One region of the Exiguobacterium sp. s95 genome, then DNA from elsewhere that is predicted to be linked to it. Evidence: riboswitches for the same ligand, from Rfam matches in the RefSeq annotation. Region 1 holds a riboswitch; each other region holds the start of a gene.
The links. A riboswitch is a leader RNA that binds a small molecule or an ion and turns the genes downstream of it on or off. The one in region 1 is predicted to bind thiamine pyrophosphate.
Positions count from the first base shown of each region.

Region 2: linked by a shared signal. The riboswitch ahead of tenA (thiaminase II) and the one ahead of KNP99_RS00865 (3-oxoacyl-ACP reductase) in region 1 are both predicted to bind thiamine pyrophosphate.
Region 3: linked by a shared signal. The riboswitch ahead of thiT (energy-coupled thiamine transporter ThiT) and the one ahead of KNP99_RS00865 (3-oxoacyl-ACP reductase) in region 1 are both predicted to bind thiamine pyrophosphate.

Region 1 covers NZ_JACSMM010000001.1:166,006-171,128, reverse strand. The annotation lists gene KNP99_RS00875 (hypothetical protein) at 1-176, opposite strand, end outside; gene KNP99_RS00870 (LLM class flavin-dependent oxidoreductase) at 343-1,662, opposite strand; gene KNP99_RS00865 (3-oxoacyl-ACP reductase) at 1,700-2,452, opposite strand; TPP riboswitch at 2,590-2,690, opposite strand; gene adhE (bifunctional acetaldehyde-CoA/alcohol dehydrogenase) at 2,839-5,123, opposite strand, start outside.
Region 2 covers NZ_JACSMM010000003.1:258,721-263,843, forward strand. The annotation lists gene abc-f (ribosomal protection-like ABC-F family protein) at 1-710, opposite strand, end outside; gene KNP99_RS08540 (DUF1002 domain-containing protein) at 992-1,873, opposite strand; TPP riboswitch at 2,062-2,167, shown strand; gene tenA (thiaminase II) at 2,242-2,943, shown strand; gene KNP99_RS08550 (sporulation protein) at 3,094-3,867, opposite strand; gene KNP99_RS08555 (class I SAM-dependent methyltransferase) at 3,966-5,123, shown strand, end outside.
Region 3 covers NZ_JACSMM010000001.1:777,977-783,099, reverse strand. The annotation lists gene pknB (Stk1 family PASTA domain-containing Ser/Thr kinase) at 1-1,026, shown strand, start outside; gene rsgA (ribosome small subunit-dependent GTPase A) at 1,063-1,968, shown strand; gene rpe (ribulose-phosphate 3-epimerase) at 1,970-2,626, shown strand; TPP riboswitch at 2,647-2,753, shown strand; gene thiT (energy-coupled thiamine transporter ThiT) at 2,818-3,378, shown strand; gene KNP99_RS04275 (thiamine diphosphokinase) at 3,381-3,980, shown strand; gene KNP99_RS04270 (amino acid permease) at 4,198-5,123, opposite strand, start outside.

The DNA.
Region 1 (5,123 bases):
TCCGTGTCCTGCATCAGTTCGACGAACGCCTGATAATCGGCAGACTTCTCGATTTGTTGGACGAGAACGGTCATGACACCGAACAGGACGAGAAAACCAATACAAGCGAGTCCTATACCAAACAAGATATTGCGTAACATATGCGAGCGTTCCTTTCGCTGTTGCCTCCGCTCCATAAAAGCGCCTCCCCTTGACTAGATTGTTTGTATAGTTATTCCTGTTCCAGGTGATTTGAAAACGAATCTTCTGCAGTAAATACAAAAAGTAGCCCGTTCATGACGAACGGGCTACTTCCCAGACGCCGAACTCCGATTGGCAGGAACGCTTACTTTACGATTTTTTTCACGTCCGACTGCCCACCTGATCTAAACCAAAATGTTCCCGAAGCGTAGTCCCTTGATAGGCTTCTCTAAACAACCCTCTTTTTTGCAGTTCAGGAACGATCAGGTCTACAAAATCCTCTAAGCTTGACGGGAGTGACGGCGGCATCAGATTAAATCCGTCTGCGATACCCATTTCAAACCACAGCTCCATCTGATCGACGATTTCTTCCGGTGTACCTATCAGTGTCAGGTGTCCCCCACCAGCTGCCAGATAACCTAACAGTTCTCTTAGTGTAGGCTTTGTATCATCGATGATTTCAAGAATCGTTTTATAGCGTCCGACGGGTCCTGAAAACGCTTCGACAGGCGGTAAGGACGGCACCTCTTTGTCAAGATCCCAATCAGAACAGTCCTGTTTCAAAAAGAAACTCAGTTGCTTCAAGGCATTCGCGACCGGTAATTTTTCATCTAGTTCGGCTTTCTTCGCCAGCGCCTCTTCCCGGGTTCGACCGACGTATGTAACCAATCCAGGAAAGATTTTAATCTGCCGCTCCGGTGACTCACTTTCTTTGATTTGTTTCTGTAGACTTTCCCGGAATGCTTTCGCTTGCTTTACATTCCACGACACCGAATAGACGGCATCCGCGTGCTTTGATGCAAGTGCAATCCCTTGGGCAGATGCACCCGCCTGCATTGCCACCGGCTTCCCTTGAGGACTACGCGGTGTAGACGAAGGACCTTTTACGTTGAAGTAGGTCCCGCTATGATGGATCGGTTGAATCTTTTCAGGATCAATTAACCGGTTGTCCGTCCGGCTCGAAAGGAAATCAGCTCGATCCCAGGATAAAAATAATTTTTCCATTACAGATGCAAATTCATCCGCCTTTTGATACCGTTCGTCCCTTGCAGGGAGCGCATCCATACTATGGTTTAACGCTTCCCAGTCCGTCATCGACGTAACCAGGTTCCAGCCGACACGCCCGTTCGTCACGTGATCAAGGCTTAACAGTTGTCTCGCCGCTGTATACGGATTTGAAAACGTACTCGATATCGTTGAAACTAACCCGATATGGCGGGTTACTTGAGAAATAGCGGTTAAATTGATTACAGGATCGAGCCAAAAGGCCGGTAGTTCAGTTGCGTTTGCAGCAGGAAAAGATTGATTGTCAGCAAAAAATACAGCATCCAGGCAACCCGCTTCCGCTAGTTGAGCCAATCGCTGATAATAACCGCTCTCCCCGATTTCTTCAATCGCAGAATCCGGCATTAACCATGCCGCTTGATGATGGCCACAGCCGTACAATAAAACACCGATGTTTAACTGCTTCGTTTTCGTCATCTTTAGGTCCCTGACTCCTTTCTCCTGAGCGCTGACATCAGTTCATCGTCAATCCGCCATCTACGGTTAGATTTTGACCGGTAATGCCAGAGGCTGCTTCTGACGCTAAAAAGGCGACCAATTGCGCAACCTCTTCCGGCGTCGTCACTCTTTTTAACGGAGTTGATTGGGCAATTAAATCGAATACTTCAGCGGTCGTCACAGCACTGGCATCCGTCACTTTCAACAAGCCGCCGGAGACGACATTCACGTTTATGCCGTACTGTCCTAGCTCTGATGCAAGATTACGCGTAAAGCCGATCAACCCTGCTTTTGCCGTCGTATATTCGTGATAGGGAACTACCGGGTTTTGATACAGATTCGTGCCGATGCTGATGATGGTGCCGTTATTTCGTTCAATGAATTGCGGCAGAACACTTTGCACGACGTGGAACGCTGCTTTCAACGTGCCATCCAACTGTTTTTGATAATCTTCCCATTCCAAATCGATGAATGATTTTTGAGCGCGCGGATCGAACTTAAAATCGACTAATGCATTATTGATTACGACATCGATTTGTCCGTAATGAGCTGTCGCTAACTGCATCAATGTCTCGACGTCTTGTCGCTTCGTGACATCCGCATACAGGGCAATGGCATGTTCTGCACCGAGCTCATTTACGAGTTCCTCTGCCGCATCCTCGCTCTTATAATAATTAATCACAACTTTAAACCCGTTGTTCACCAATACTCTTGCAATCGTCGCGCCAAGTCCCCGACTGCTTCCCGTCACTAACACTGTTCTGTTCACTGTCTTCCACTCCTTCATCGTCTTTTGCAACTTAAATAGCGAAGTCGTAAACAAAAAAAGCGCAACTCTCCAAAAGGAAAGTTGCGCACGTCTAAATAATCACATAACAAAAAACCGACAGACTGGTCTTCGCTTGTTTATTAGAGTCTACACTTCCCTACGCTAGTACGAACTAGTTCAGGTTCAAAGGGTTTGAGTATCTACTCATCTCAGTTTAGTAACACCCCTAGTGATTCTATTCAAGTTACCTTCACTTTAGCGGTCTTAGAAATATCTGTCAATAATGACAGGACAGTTTTGTCGGTGTCTCTTTTGATTACGAACGAAAGCCTTGCCTCCGTCGACCGGAAGCAAGGCTCTTTTGATTGCCATGATTTATTTCTCTGTTATACGCCTTCGTAGGCAAGTTCCATGATGTTCCGAAGTTCCGTCACGAGCGGCATTTTCGGATTCGCTGTCGTACATTGATCCTCGAATGCATCGACTGCCATCTTATCGAGTTTTGCTTCAAAGTCGGCTTTTTTGATGCCTTGGGCTTTGAACGACATTTTGATGTTCAACTGTTGTCCGAGTTCTGTGATCGCTTGGATTAATGATTCGACACCTTGTTCCGTCGTCGCTGCCGGTAGTCCGAGATAACGGGCGATTTCTGCGTACCGTTCATCAGCGATGAATGATTCATATTTCGGGAACGAAGCAAGTTTCGTCGGTTTCGCTGCATTGTAGCGGATGACGTGTGGCATCAGAATTGCATTCGTCCGACCGTGTGGCGTGTGGAACTCCCCACCGATTTTGTGTGCGATCGAATGGTTAATCCCGAGGAAGGCATTGGCAAACGCCATTCCGGCCATCGTTGACGCATTGTGAACTTTTTCGCGTGCTTCGGCATCGTCACCATTCGCATAAGCGCGTGGCAAGTAGTCGAAGATCATCTTGATCGCTTTTAGCGCCAGTCCGTCCGTATAGTCGTTCGCGAGGACGGAGACGAAGGCTTCTGTCGCATGTGTCAAGACGTCCATTCCGGTGTCAGCCGTGATTGATGCCGGGACCGTCATGACGAATTCCGGATCGATGATTGCGACGTCTGGTGTTAATGCATAGTCAGCAATCGGATACTTGACGTTTTTCTCTTTGTCCGTGATGACGGTAAACGGTGTGACTTCAGATCCTGTTCCGGACGTCGTCGGAATCGCGACGAACTTCGCTTTGTTACCGAGCGCCGGGAATTTATAGGCCCGTTTCCGGATATCGAGGAACTTTTGACGTAAGTTCGAGAACGTTTCGTTCGGTTGCTCGTAGAAGAGCCACATGCCTTTCGCTGCATCCATCGCTGATCCGCCACCGAGGGCGATGATCAAGTCCGGTTTGAAGTCGCGCATCGCTTGCGCTCCTGTCTGAACCGTTGCAACCGATGGATCCGGTTCGACTTGGTCGAAGATCCGGTAGCTGACGCCTGCCGGTAAGTTGCGGATGACTTTATCCGCGTAGCCGAACTCGACCATCGCTTGATCGGTGACGATCAACGCACGTGAGACATCTTGAATCGATTTCAAGTATTGGACTGAATTTTTTTCAAAGAAAATCTTTTCCGGTACTTTGAACCACTGCATGTTCACGCGTCGTCTCGCCACCTTCTTGACATTGAGTAGATGTTTCGCCGTTACGTTTTCAGAGACGGAGTTTTTCCCGTAAGAGCCGCAACCGAGTGTCAGTGATGGTGTCAATTCGTTATACAGATCACCAATCCCACCGTGTGCTGACGGGCTGTTGACGAGAATCCGGCAGGCTTTCATCCGCATTCCGAATGTCGTCATCAAGTCGTCATTCGTCGTGTGGATGACTGCCGTATGACCGAGGCCACCGATTTCAAGCATCCGTTCAGCGACATGGAACGCATCTTCCGTTGACTGGACGCTATACGCACCAAGGACAGGGCTTAGTTTTTCGTGTGAGAGTGGTTCTTCTGAGCCGACTTTTTCAAGTTCTGCGACGAGCATGACGGTGTTGCTCGGGACGTCGATGCCGGCTTTTGCTGCGATCCATGTTGCCGGTTTCCCGACGATGTCAGCATTGACGGCACATGTATCGGTTTTGATGACGAGCGCTTCGAGACGTTTTTTCTCATCTGCTGTACAGAAGTAGCAACCGAGTGCTTCCATCTCCGCCCGGACTTCCGCGTAGATTTCCTGATCGATGATGACCGCTTGCTCCGATGCACAAATCATGCCGTTATCAAACGTTTTGGAGAGGACAAGGTCACTGACGGCACGTTTGATTTTCGCTGTTTTTTCGATGTAACACGGGACGTTCCCTGGTCCGACACCGAGTGCCGGTTTTCCTGTTGAATAGGCTGATTTGACCATGCCGGCTCCGCCGGTCGCAAGGACCATCGCGATATCCGTGTGGTTCATCAAGACTTTTGTTGCTTCGAGTGACGGTTGTTCGACCCACTGGATACAGTCACGCGGTGCGCCCGCTTTGACGGCAGCATCACGTAATGTTTTCGCTGCTTCGAGTGAGCAGTTTTGCGCTGACGGGTGGAAGGCGAAGATGATCGGGTTTCGTGTTTTAATCGCGATCAACGCTTTGAACATCGTCGTTGATGTCGGATTCGTCACAGGTGTGACGCCACAGACGACACCGACCGGTTCTGCGATATATGTTAGTCCGT
Region 2 (5,123 bases), on a different contig from region 1:
GGGTAGATTGTCAGTTCACCATCTTCAAGTTCAGCGATCAAGTTGACACTTGCGTCAAGAAACACGCGATCATGCGAGACGATGATGACAGCGCCCGGATAACTGTTTAAAAATTGTTCGAGCCATTCGATTGCTGCGAGATCGAGGTGATTCGTCGGTTCGTCGAGAATCAACAAGTCTGGTTCCACCAGCAGCATCCGGCCGAGGCAGATTTTCGTTTGTTCGCCACCACTTAATTGAGAAAAGGGACGTGTCAGCAAGGCATCGAGGTGGAGTCCGTTAATCATGCGCTGGATTTTCGAGTCGAGCAGGTAACCGTCCTGTTGTTCGAATTGTTCGGTCACACGCGTATACTCATTTAGCACATCGTCCAGGTGGTCAGCACTTGCCATTTGTTGTTCAAGCTGATGCATCGTCGTCCGTAAGGCGACGATTTGGGCAAATGCGGTCCAGAGAACATCAAGGCCCGTCAATTCTTCTGCGAACTGTGGAATTTGAGCCAAATAACCGATGGAAAGTCCTTTTTTGAGATAAAGGGTTCCGCTGTCCGCTGTTTCGAGTTGCGCGATTAAACGCAGTAACGTGGTTTTTCCGGTTCCGTTTCGACCGATCAATCCGATGCGGTCAGCTTGTTTAAGATAGAGCGAGACATCGGTTAAGACGGATGCTCCCCCAAATTGTTTTGTCAGGTGTTGGATGTCGCAAATCATGATCAGTAACTTCCTTTCATGCGCATCAAAAAACGGAGAACGCAAATAGCGCTCTCCGTTTACCGTAAAAGGTGCGCTTTGCTTTATTTTTCAGATGGATGTTCCTAAGAAAAGGGCAGACTCGTCCTTTAGAACGCCATTTCATGAAAAATCGCGCGCAACAGATAAAGTTGTTCCATCAACCATTGCTTACACGCAGCAAAACCCATCTTTTACACCACCTTTTCGTTTCGATAAAGTTAGTTTACCATGTTTTGAACTGAAAATGAAATCGTTTTCAGTTACTTGAACAGTCCGGAAATCGAGTTAAAGAACTTACTTAAGCCGTCAAACAGTTTTGCAAAAAATCCTTTCGTTTCTTCGGAGGTCGCGAACGCGTGGATATCTTGCCCGGCACCCTTTAATCCGGTCTCGATTTGTCCCCAGTTCAAGTCAGCTTTCTCCATTTGACTGAACAATGACGTCAACCGCTCCATTTGGGCGTCCGACAACTGGATGTTGTTATTTTGAATGACTTGGATGATGACATTCTCGATATCGACTTTGGTTTTCGGCTTTTGTTTGGCGATCTCTGCTTTGATTTCATTCATCAGTTCGGCGACTTTGTCCGTCCCGACCGTTTTTCCGACATCGGAAGTGACCGATAACTCTTGTTGGGCTAAATCTTTTCGTTCATCCGTCAATTTAATGCCGGTCTCAGCCGACGTTTGATCGTATGCTTTCATGATCCCCGTCAAAGCAGAGGTCCCGGTGACTTTATAAGGGGAAGTGATTGTGATGTCGGCGTCCGTTACGCCTGCAGTGACGAGCGCGTTCAAGTACATGTCTTTTGTTACCCAGGTAATGTTTTCGGTCGCGACAGATAAACCGTCGCCTTTTTCAGCGAGTTCGATTTTTGCGGAAGAGTACATATTGCCGCCGAGTTGCGATTGGGGAACGTTTTTCCCTAAATATTTTTCTTCATCCGCTGCCGTGGCGATGACGGGCGTAATGCCTTCCGGCGCATTCAATCGGGCGAGTACCCAGGCTTTATCCTTTGCCCCGAGCGATTCACCAAGCGTGATGATTGTTTTATCGACGACTTGCTCTGCTGAAGCAGCAGTCGGTAGAAGTAAACTTGTCGCTAAAAGCGTCGTGGTCATGATTTTTGTTGCTTTATTCATAGTATAAATCCTCCGAGTATAGTAGGTAGTATCAGGTGCTAATTTCATTGTAAGTGACGTCTTCCAGAACGGAATCGGTCTTGAGGCGGAATGAACCGCCCACCTCGTGTCCCTAATCCTATACTACATTTCATTATAAAATCCTGATCATGTGACTGAAAAAATGATATAGTGAAGAGGAATTAAATAATGACCACTAGGGGAGTCGGTAGGCCGACTGAGACGACGAAGACGTTCGGACCCTTTGAACCTGATTAAGTTTGGACTTACGGAGGGAAGTGGCGTGAATATCTCTCTTGTTGTCTCTTCACGTCATGCCCTGTTCGTAGGGTGTGGCGTTTTTTGATTCAACAAAAGGGGGAATTAGGTTGAAATTCAGTCAAGAAATTCGGCAAGCCGCAAAAACATATTGGGACAGCAGTTTTTCCCATCCATTCGTCACAGGCATTGGTGACGGGACGTTACCGCTCGAAAAATTTCGACATTATGTCATGCAGGATGCGTATTACTTAAAACATTTCGCAAAAATTCAAGCCCGGGCCGCCTCAAAGGCAACGGATTTTGCGATGATCGCGGAACTCGCGGAACATGCGACATCGACCTATGCGGCTGAGCTATCACTCCATCAATCGTTTTTTGAACCGCTCGCTATTACGGAAGCGGATTTAGCAGCGTTCGAACCGGCACCGACTGCGTATGCCTATGTCTCACATATGCATCATGCGAGCGAGGGGACACTCGGGGAAACGATTGCAGCGATTTTACCGTGTTACTGGCTTTATTATGAAGTCGGACAACAACTGTTGACGAAGTCACCGGCGTCACCGATTTATCAACAGTGGATTGCAACATACAGCTCGGAATGGTTCGAACGGGTCGTCTTTGAACAGGTCGACCGGCTGGATGCTTTGGCGGCGCAAGCGACTGAAGCAGAACGGGAACGGATGAAACACCATTTCGTCAGAAGCTGTTATTACGAATTGATGTTTTGGGAAATGGGCTGGACGGAAGAAACGTTTGAACGTCTCTTTACACAAGTTACGCGTCAACCAAAAGTAACGAAACGATAAGTACAGCTTTAGCCGCTGTTGATCAGCGCGATCAGACGGCAGACTGCACAAAACCTGAGCAATTTTCAGCTTTCGTAAAGAAAGTCATGGCAATCGCTCAGTTTTTTTTGTTGGTGGATTACAGGCATGATGAAAATTCTGGTAAGGAAATCAGCTGTACCGTTCAATCAAATCGTTTAATTGTTGTTTGACGGCGTTTCGGTCCATCAAATCGTGGTTCGATAAGGATAGCTTCGTCATCGTCTCATCCGCACCCGCCATCTCACTGAAGAGCGAACCTAAGTCGTGGGCACGACGGTCGATTTGCAAGACGATGTCGATGCCGGTACGGTCTTGGAGCATGATGAGTTCGACTTCATCGAGTTTATGGGCGAAGTACGTATTGCGTGCCGAATACTCGAGTTCCTGGGCGATCGGTAAATCCTTCCGGTAACGCCCGGGAAGTTTTTCCGTGTCCGCTTTCTTGAGTCGGAAACCAAGTTCTTCCATCGCTTCTAAGATAACGGATTGGAGGTCATTGGCTTGGACGATGATGGCGTCCCGGTCTGACGGATCGACCGCCTGGGCGATATCGAGACCCGTTTCAATCCATGACTTCGATTGACTGACCGAGAGCGGCGTATTGAATGGTACTTGAAGCGTAAACGGAATTTCGCGTTCGACACCTGCTTCAATCGTAAAGGCGGCTTCGTTTAGCGAAAAACGATCGAGTGTGAACGTCGTAAATGTCGTGCTGTCCCTGACTTCTTCTTTATATTGTGTATTAAACGCTAAATAAATCCGATCGATTTCTTGGTCGACATTGCCGCCTTTAATATGGACGGTTCCGTGAATCTGTCCGCCTGGCTCACAGCGTTCGCTGTCGAGTCGTGTATCGACTGTGGCGGCACCGATTCCGATTTGTGATAAAAGTTTTTTGAACATCGTTCGTTCCTCCTTTAATGATGAAGCTACCTTACTTGTCGAATAGGGTGGAATTTGCTACAGTTTCGAAAGAACAATCAGAAAAGGACGGGACTACAGTGGAATTACACCAAGTAAAAGAATTACTCACTCAAAAGCTCGAGGCTGCTGCTCTCGTGCATGCAACGATTAGTGGTCCGCGCCAAAAGTCGAATGATCTTCGAAGAATCAAACTAAAACCGATTCTATTGAAAGATACGTATGCAATCCAGTTAGAGTTTCAATATGAACGGATAATTAAACACGAAAATTTGTCGGTTGATGAATTTTTAGAACGACTCGACGGATTGATGGAGGAATTCCGTCAATTTTTATTCCGTTTCGAGACGGAAGAAGTTCAGTTCCAGTTATCCAAAAAAATGAAAGTATCGTTAAAAACAACGCAACAGTCACCCCTGCAAGCAGAACTGTCACATAACCGTAAAAAAAGTCATCTCCTTGAAGATGGTGTCGTCGTTCCGTTTTTAGTCCGACTCGGTGTCATGACGGAAGACGGACAAGTCAAACGGCAAAAGTACGATAAATTTAAACAAATCAATCGGTTCCTGGAGTTCGTCGAAGATAGTATTTCCGCGTTACCGACAGACCGAACGTTACGGATTCTTGATTTCGGTTGTGGAAAATCGTACTTGACGTTTGCCTTGTATCATTATTTAAGTGTCGTCAAAGGCTTCGACTTGAAAGTGACCGGACTTGATCTCAAAAAAGAAGTCATCGAAGAATGTACAGCGATTGCGCGCGATCTCGACTATACGAATCTCGAGTTTCGTGTCGGGGACGTCCATGATTATAACGAAGATACAGAGGTTGACTTAATGGTGACGCTTCATGCCTGTGACGTCGCAACGGATGTTGCACTTGCCCGCGCCGTTGATTGGAATGCGTCTGTCATCTTAAGTGTCCCGTGTTGTCAAAAAGAACTCAATCGTCAACTCGACTGTTCACCACTCGACGTCATGTTGCAACACGGGCTGATTCAAGAGAAGTTCGCTTCGCTTGCGACGGATTCGATCCGTGCCGAAATCTTGACGCTCGTCGGTTACGAGACACAATTGCTTGAATTCATTGATTTAGAGCATACACCAAAAAATGTCTTGATTCGTGCGTATAAAAATGACCGTCAGCCGTCGGAAGAAAAAATTGACCGTTACGTCGCCTTCCGTGATCTACTACATGCGAAACCATATTTGGCGCAAGAATTAAGCGGCAGACTTGGA
Region 3 (5,123 bases), 610 kb from region 1:
TCCGGAACTCCGGTCAAGGAAGAAGAAGCTACGGTCGCGACAGTTGTACCGAAGCAAAAGAAAAAAAAGCGATGGTGGATTGTGCTCGTATTCCTCCTCCTACTCGGAGGTGCCGCGACAACGTTCGCGATGTGGCCGGATCCGACAGTCGTTGTGCCGGATGTCGCAAAAGAAGATGCGGACGAGGCCGAAAAACAACTTGAGAAACTCGGTTTTATCGTCGAATCGACTAAGCGATCGAGTGATACGATTGATGAAGGACTTGTCATCAGTCAAGCACCGCGGGCAAAAGTGACCGTCAAAAAAGGTTCGACGGTCAATCTTGTTGTCTCTACGGGCAGTGATCCGGTCGAAGTGCCGGATGTAACGGACGAAACAGAGAAAAAAGCGACCTCGATCTTGAAGGATGCTGGGTTCTCAAAAGTAGATGTCGAAAAAGAAGAGTCGGAAGACATCAAACAAGGCAATGTCATCCGGCAATCGATTTCAGCCGGAACAGAAGTGATTGCAAAGGAACAGACGATTACAATCACGGTATCCGAAGGTTCGTCAGCGTTTGAATTGAAGGATTTGACGAACATGTCGAGTGCTGAAGCAAAAGCGTACTTGGACGCGACAGGTCTCGACGGTACATTCGAACAAGAATTTTCGAGTGAAGTCGAACTGGACCAAGTCATTCGTCAATTTCCGCAAGCGGGTGTCAAAGTCGAGCCGAACGATTCCGTGACGGTCTTTATTTCAAAAGGGGAGGAAGAACAAACCGTGACGGCGACCTTCCCGGAAAAAGTAGCCTACGATGCTGTAGGTGAAGGGGATGAAGATCCGCCGCGGCAAGTCATTCGAATCGAGACGGATGATGCTAAAGGGAAACGTACGGTGATTGAAGAGTCGATTGACAGTGATGAAACATTTGATGTTCCGGTGACGATTGATCCGGGCGAAGAAGGAAAAATCACAATTTATAAAGATGATGTAGTGTATCGCTCGAAAACGATTACCTATAAACAAGCGAAAGCAGAACAATGAGTGTGCTACGAACCGCAAATTGAAGGAGGGCATGGGATGGCAGAAAATCGTATCGAAGAAAATCGGGACGGGACGATCATTCGTCTACAAGGTGGGTTTTATGATGTCATGACGACGCAGGGCGAGGTGCGATCGCGCGCTCGGGGAAACTTCCGAAAACGTGGTATCAGTCCTGTTGTAGGAGATGAGGTCGTATTGCATATCGAAAGCGAAACTGGATACATTTTAGAAGTGAAGGAACGGCAAAATTTCCTGGTTCGTCCACCGGTCGCAAACATCGATCAAGCGTTGCTTGTCGTCTCAGCAGCAGAACCGGACTTTTCAGCCCATTTGCTCGATCGATTTTTAGTCTTAATCGAAGCAAAAGAGATTCAACCTATCATTATCTTGACGAAGATGGATTTGTTGCAAGGAACAGCGGAAGCAGAAGTCCGGACGGCGATTGCCGGTTACCGACAAATCGGTTATCAGGTGATTGAGACGTCGAGTGAGACGCTAGAAGGGGTAGAGGAAGTCCGCCCGCTACTCAAGGAAAAAACAAGTGTGCTCGCGGGACAGTCGGGAGTCGGAAAAAGTTCATTGTTGAATGCGCTCGATGCGACGCTCGATCTCGAGACGAGCCACATCTCGAAATCGCTCGGACGCGGACGACATACGACGCGTCATGTGACGTTAATTCCGCTTGCAGAGGGCTTGATTGCTGATACGCCAGGGTTTTCGAACCTCGATTTTCCACACGAGATGGAAATCGAAGAATTACGTTGGTGTTTTCCGGAATTCGTCGCACGGCAAGATACGTGCAAATACCGTGGTTGCCTGCATTTAAACGAACCAGGCTGTGCTGTCAAAAAATCAGTTGAGGGAGAAGAAATCATGTCCTCACGCTATACGAATTATGGTATGTTTGTAGAGGAAATCAAGAATCGAGCGCGGAGGTATTGAAATGATTAAAATCGCACCATCTATTTTATCAGCAGATTTCGCCAACCTAGAACGAGACGTTAAAGCTGTCGAGGCGGCAGGAGCAGATTACATCCATTTCGACGTCATGGACGGCCAGTTCGTCCCGAACATTTCATTTGGTCTACCCGTCCTCAGTAGTCTTCGTCAAAAGACGGACATGGTCCTTGACGTTCATTTAATGATCGATCGACCAGAAAACTTCGTCGAAGCGTTTGTAGCGGCAGGAGCGGATATCGTCACCTTCCATGTCGAAGCGACGAATCATGTCCATCGTGTCTTGCAACAAATTAAAGGGGCTGGAGCAAAGGCCGGCGTCGTGCTGAATCCACACACGTCACTGTCGACGATTGAACATGTCCTAGAAGAAGTCGACATGGTCTTGTTGATGACGGTCAATCCAGGATTTGGCGGACAAGCTTTCTTGCCGAGCGTCATGACGAAGCTGAAGCAATTGGCGATGATCAAAGCAGAGCGCGGTTTGACGTTCGAAATTGAAATCGATGGTGGTGTCAACGCGGAAACGGCAAAACTGTGTATCGACAATGGGGCAAACGTCCTTGTCGCAGGTTCTGCAATCTACAATGCACCAGACTATGCGGAAGCCATCACTAGTATTCGAAACGCGGCTCACGTATAATAGAGCCAAGACAATTAAATTTTGACCGCAAGGGGTGTCGCGTCAAGCGGCTGAGAGAAGTGAGTAGACTTTAACCCTTCGAACCTGTTCCGTTCAGACGGACGTAGGGATGTGGCGCACGCAGGCAGTACGGCGTCCGTCGTACTGCCTTTTTGTTGTCATCATTATTTTATTTTTAGGAGGAACACAGTATGAAACGATTACAAATGTTAATGGAGATTGCGATTTTCGCGAGTCTCGGTGTTGTATTTGATTTATTGATTCCGTTCAAAATGCCACAAGGCGGATCCATCAGCTTAGCGATGTTACCGATTTTCGTCATGGCCTTTCGTCACGGCGTCGTTGGTGGTGTCATCACGGGTGCGCTCGTCGGAACGATTCAATTGATGTTCGCTCCGCAAGTCTTGACGGTCGTCCAACCGCTGCTTGACTATACGCTTGCATATGGTGTCGTCGGTTTGAGTGGAGTGTTTGCAGGCCAAGTCAAAAAAGCAGCAACAGAAGGTCAAAAAAAGCGTCTCATGACGATTGTTTTGTTTGCGACCTTGTTAGGTGCCGGTCTACGTTACATCTGTCATGTCATCAGTGGAATCGTCTTTTTTGCAGAGTATGCCAAAGGACCAGTCGTTCCTTACTCGTTCATTTATAACGCGACGTATATGGCTCCGTCGTACGTTTTATGTGGGGTCGTTGCAGGTATTTTGCTTACGACAGCACCACGTCTTTTACGTTACTCCGCTCGCGGTATTTAAAGATGAGAGTTTTAATCGTTGCGGCAGGACCGGTAGAAGACGTCCCGACGCTCGCACCATTCGTGAAAGACAAGACGATGATTATCGGTGTTGACGGCGGGATTGCGACATTAGTGGAGCAAGGACTTGATTTTGATGTGGCAATCGGTGACTTTGATTCGCTCGGATACGTTCCGGATGGTGGATTGCTTCATCCGGCAGAAAAAGATGAAACGGACTTAGAACTAGCGTTACGTTACGCTACCGAACAGGCTGCAGGTGCTGAACTACTCATCTTTGGTGCGACGGGTGGTCGGCTCGACATGACGCTACAGAACGTCTATTTGTTAAAACAATTTCCGATGGCACGACTCGTGACGAAACGTGAGGATGTCCGGTACTGGAAAACCGGTCAGTACGAACTCGCGTCTGAAGGGTATCATTACCTGTCATTCATTCCCCTTGTCCCGTCGAACTTGACGTTACGCGGCGTCAAATACCCCTTGACGGAGCATCCTGTTCCGGTCGGTGGTTCGCTGACGGTCAGCAATGAGTGGGTTGGTGTTGCGCAAGTGACGGTCGTCGAAGGGGAAGTCCTCGTCCTGCGCACGCATGAAAAATAAAAACGCGATAGACGCGATTCCATCATATCTCGCTGATGCGACCGGGACATGCGTTCTTCAAGTACACGTCATGACGTCATGAACAAAAAGATAGGTATGGCAAACGCCGATGACTCCGTATGTAAAACGGAAGCATCGGCGTTTTGATTTATTAGTCAGTCGACTGTTTAAGTTCAACGGATTCCGGCACCCGGTGTATCCAGGGCCAGATAACAAGTCATCGTTGTTCGTTTTGAAGTGTCGAACTGGCTGCTTGTTGTTCGCTTTTTGCAGCGATATGTTTTCCTTTGACGAAAAGATGGTAACTTGCCCATGTCAGTAGGAAGAAAGGGACGCCGAGATATAAGGCGACGCGTTGATCGGCTTGAAAACCCAAACTGATTAAGACGAGCAGATTGAGTGAGAATGAGAGGATGGGTAAGACTGGGAAGAACGGTGTTTTGAACTTCAGTTCGTCAAGCGTGTGTCCTGCCTTGATGAATTGGCGTCGGAAAGCGATTTGCGAAGCGGAAATCGAGATCCAACCGACTTGTGCTCCGAGACCGGCGATGGATAATAGCCAGATGAAGACGGTATCTTCTGCGAAGAATGCCGTCAATAAGGATAACATCGCGAACAGCATCGTGAACGTTAAGGCGCGCATCGGCACACCCCGCTGATTGACGATGGCGAGTTTCTTTGAAATCATGCCTTCTTGCGACATCGACCAGAGCATGCGTGTCGCAGCATACAGTCCAGAGTTTCCGACGGATAAGAGTGCCGTCAAAACGACGATGTTCATCAAATCTGCAGCATATGGGATACCGATTGCGTCAAATACCATGATGAAGGGACTGCTGATGCCGCTCGCCGATTCATACGGAATTAAAGCCCCGATAATTGTAATCGAGAGGACGAAGAAAATAAACGTCCGCCAAACCGTATTACGAATCGCTTTCGGAATCGATTTTTCTGGATCACTCGATTCCCCGGCAGCGACACCAATCAATTCTGTTCCTTGGAAAGCGAAGTTGACGGCAATCATCGTCGTCAAGACGCCGAGAGCCCCGTTCGGAAACCAGCCGTTCGCCGTGAAGTTCGCGAACAACGTAGCTGGTCGTTCAGCCGCCATATCAATCCATCCGAACCATGCGGCTCCCCCGA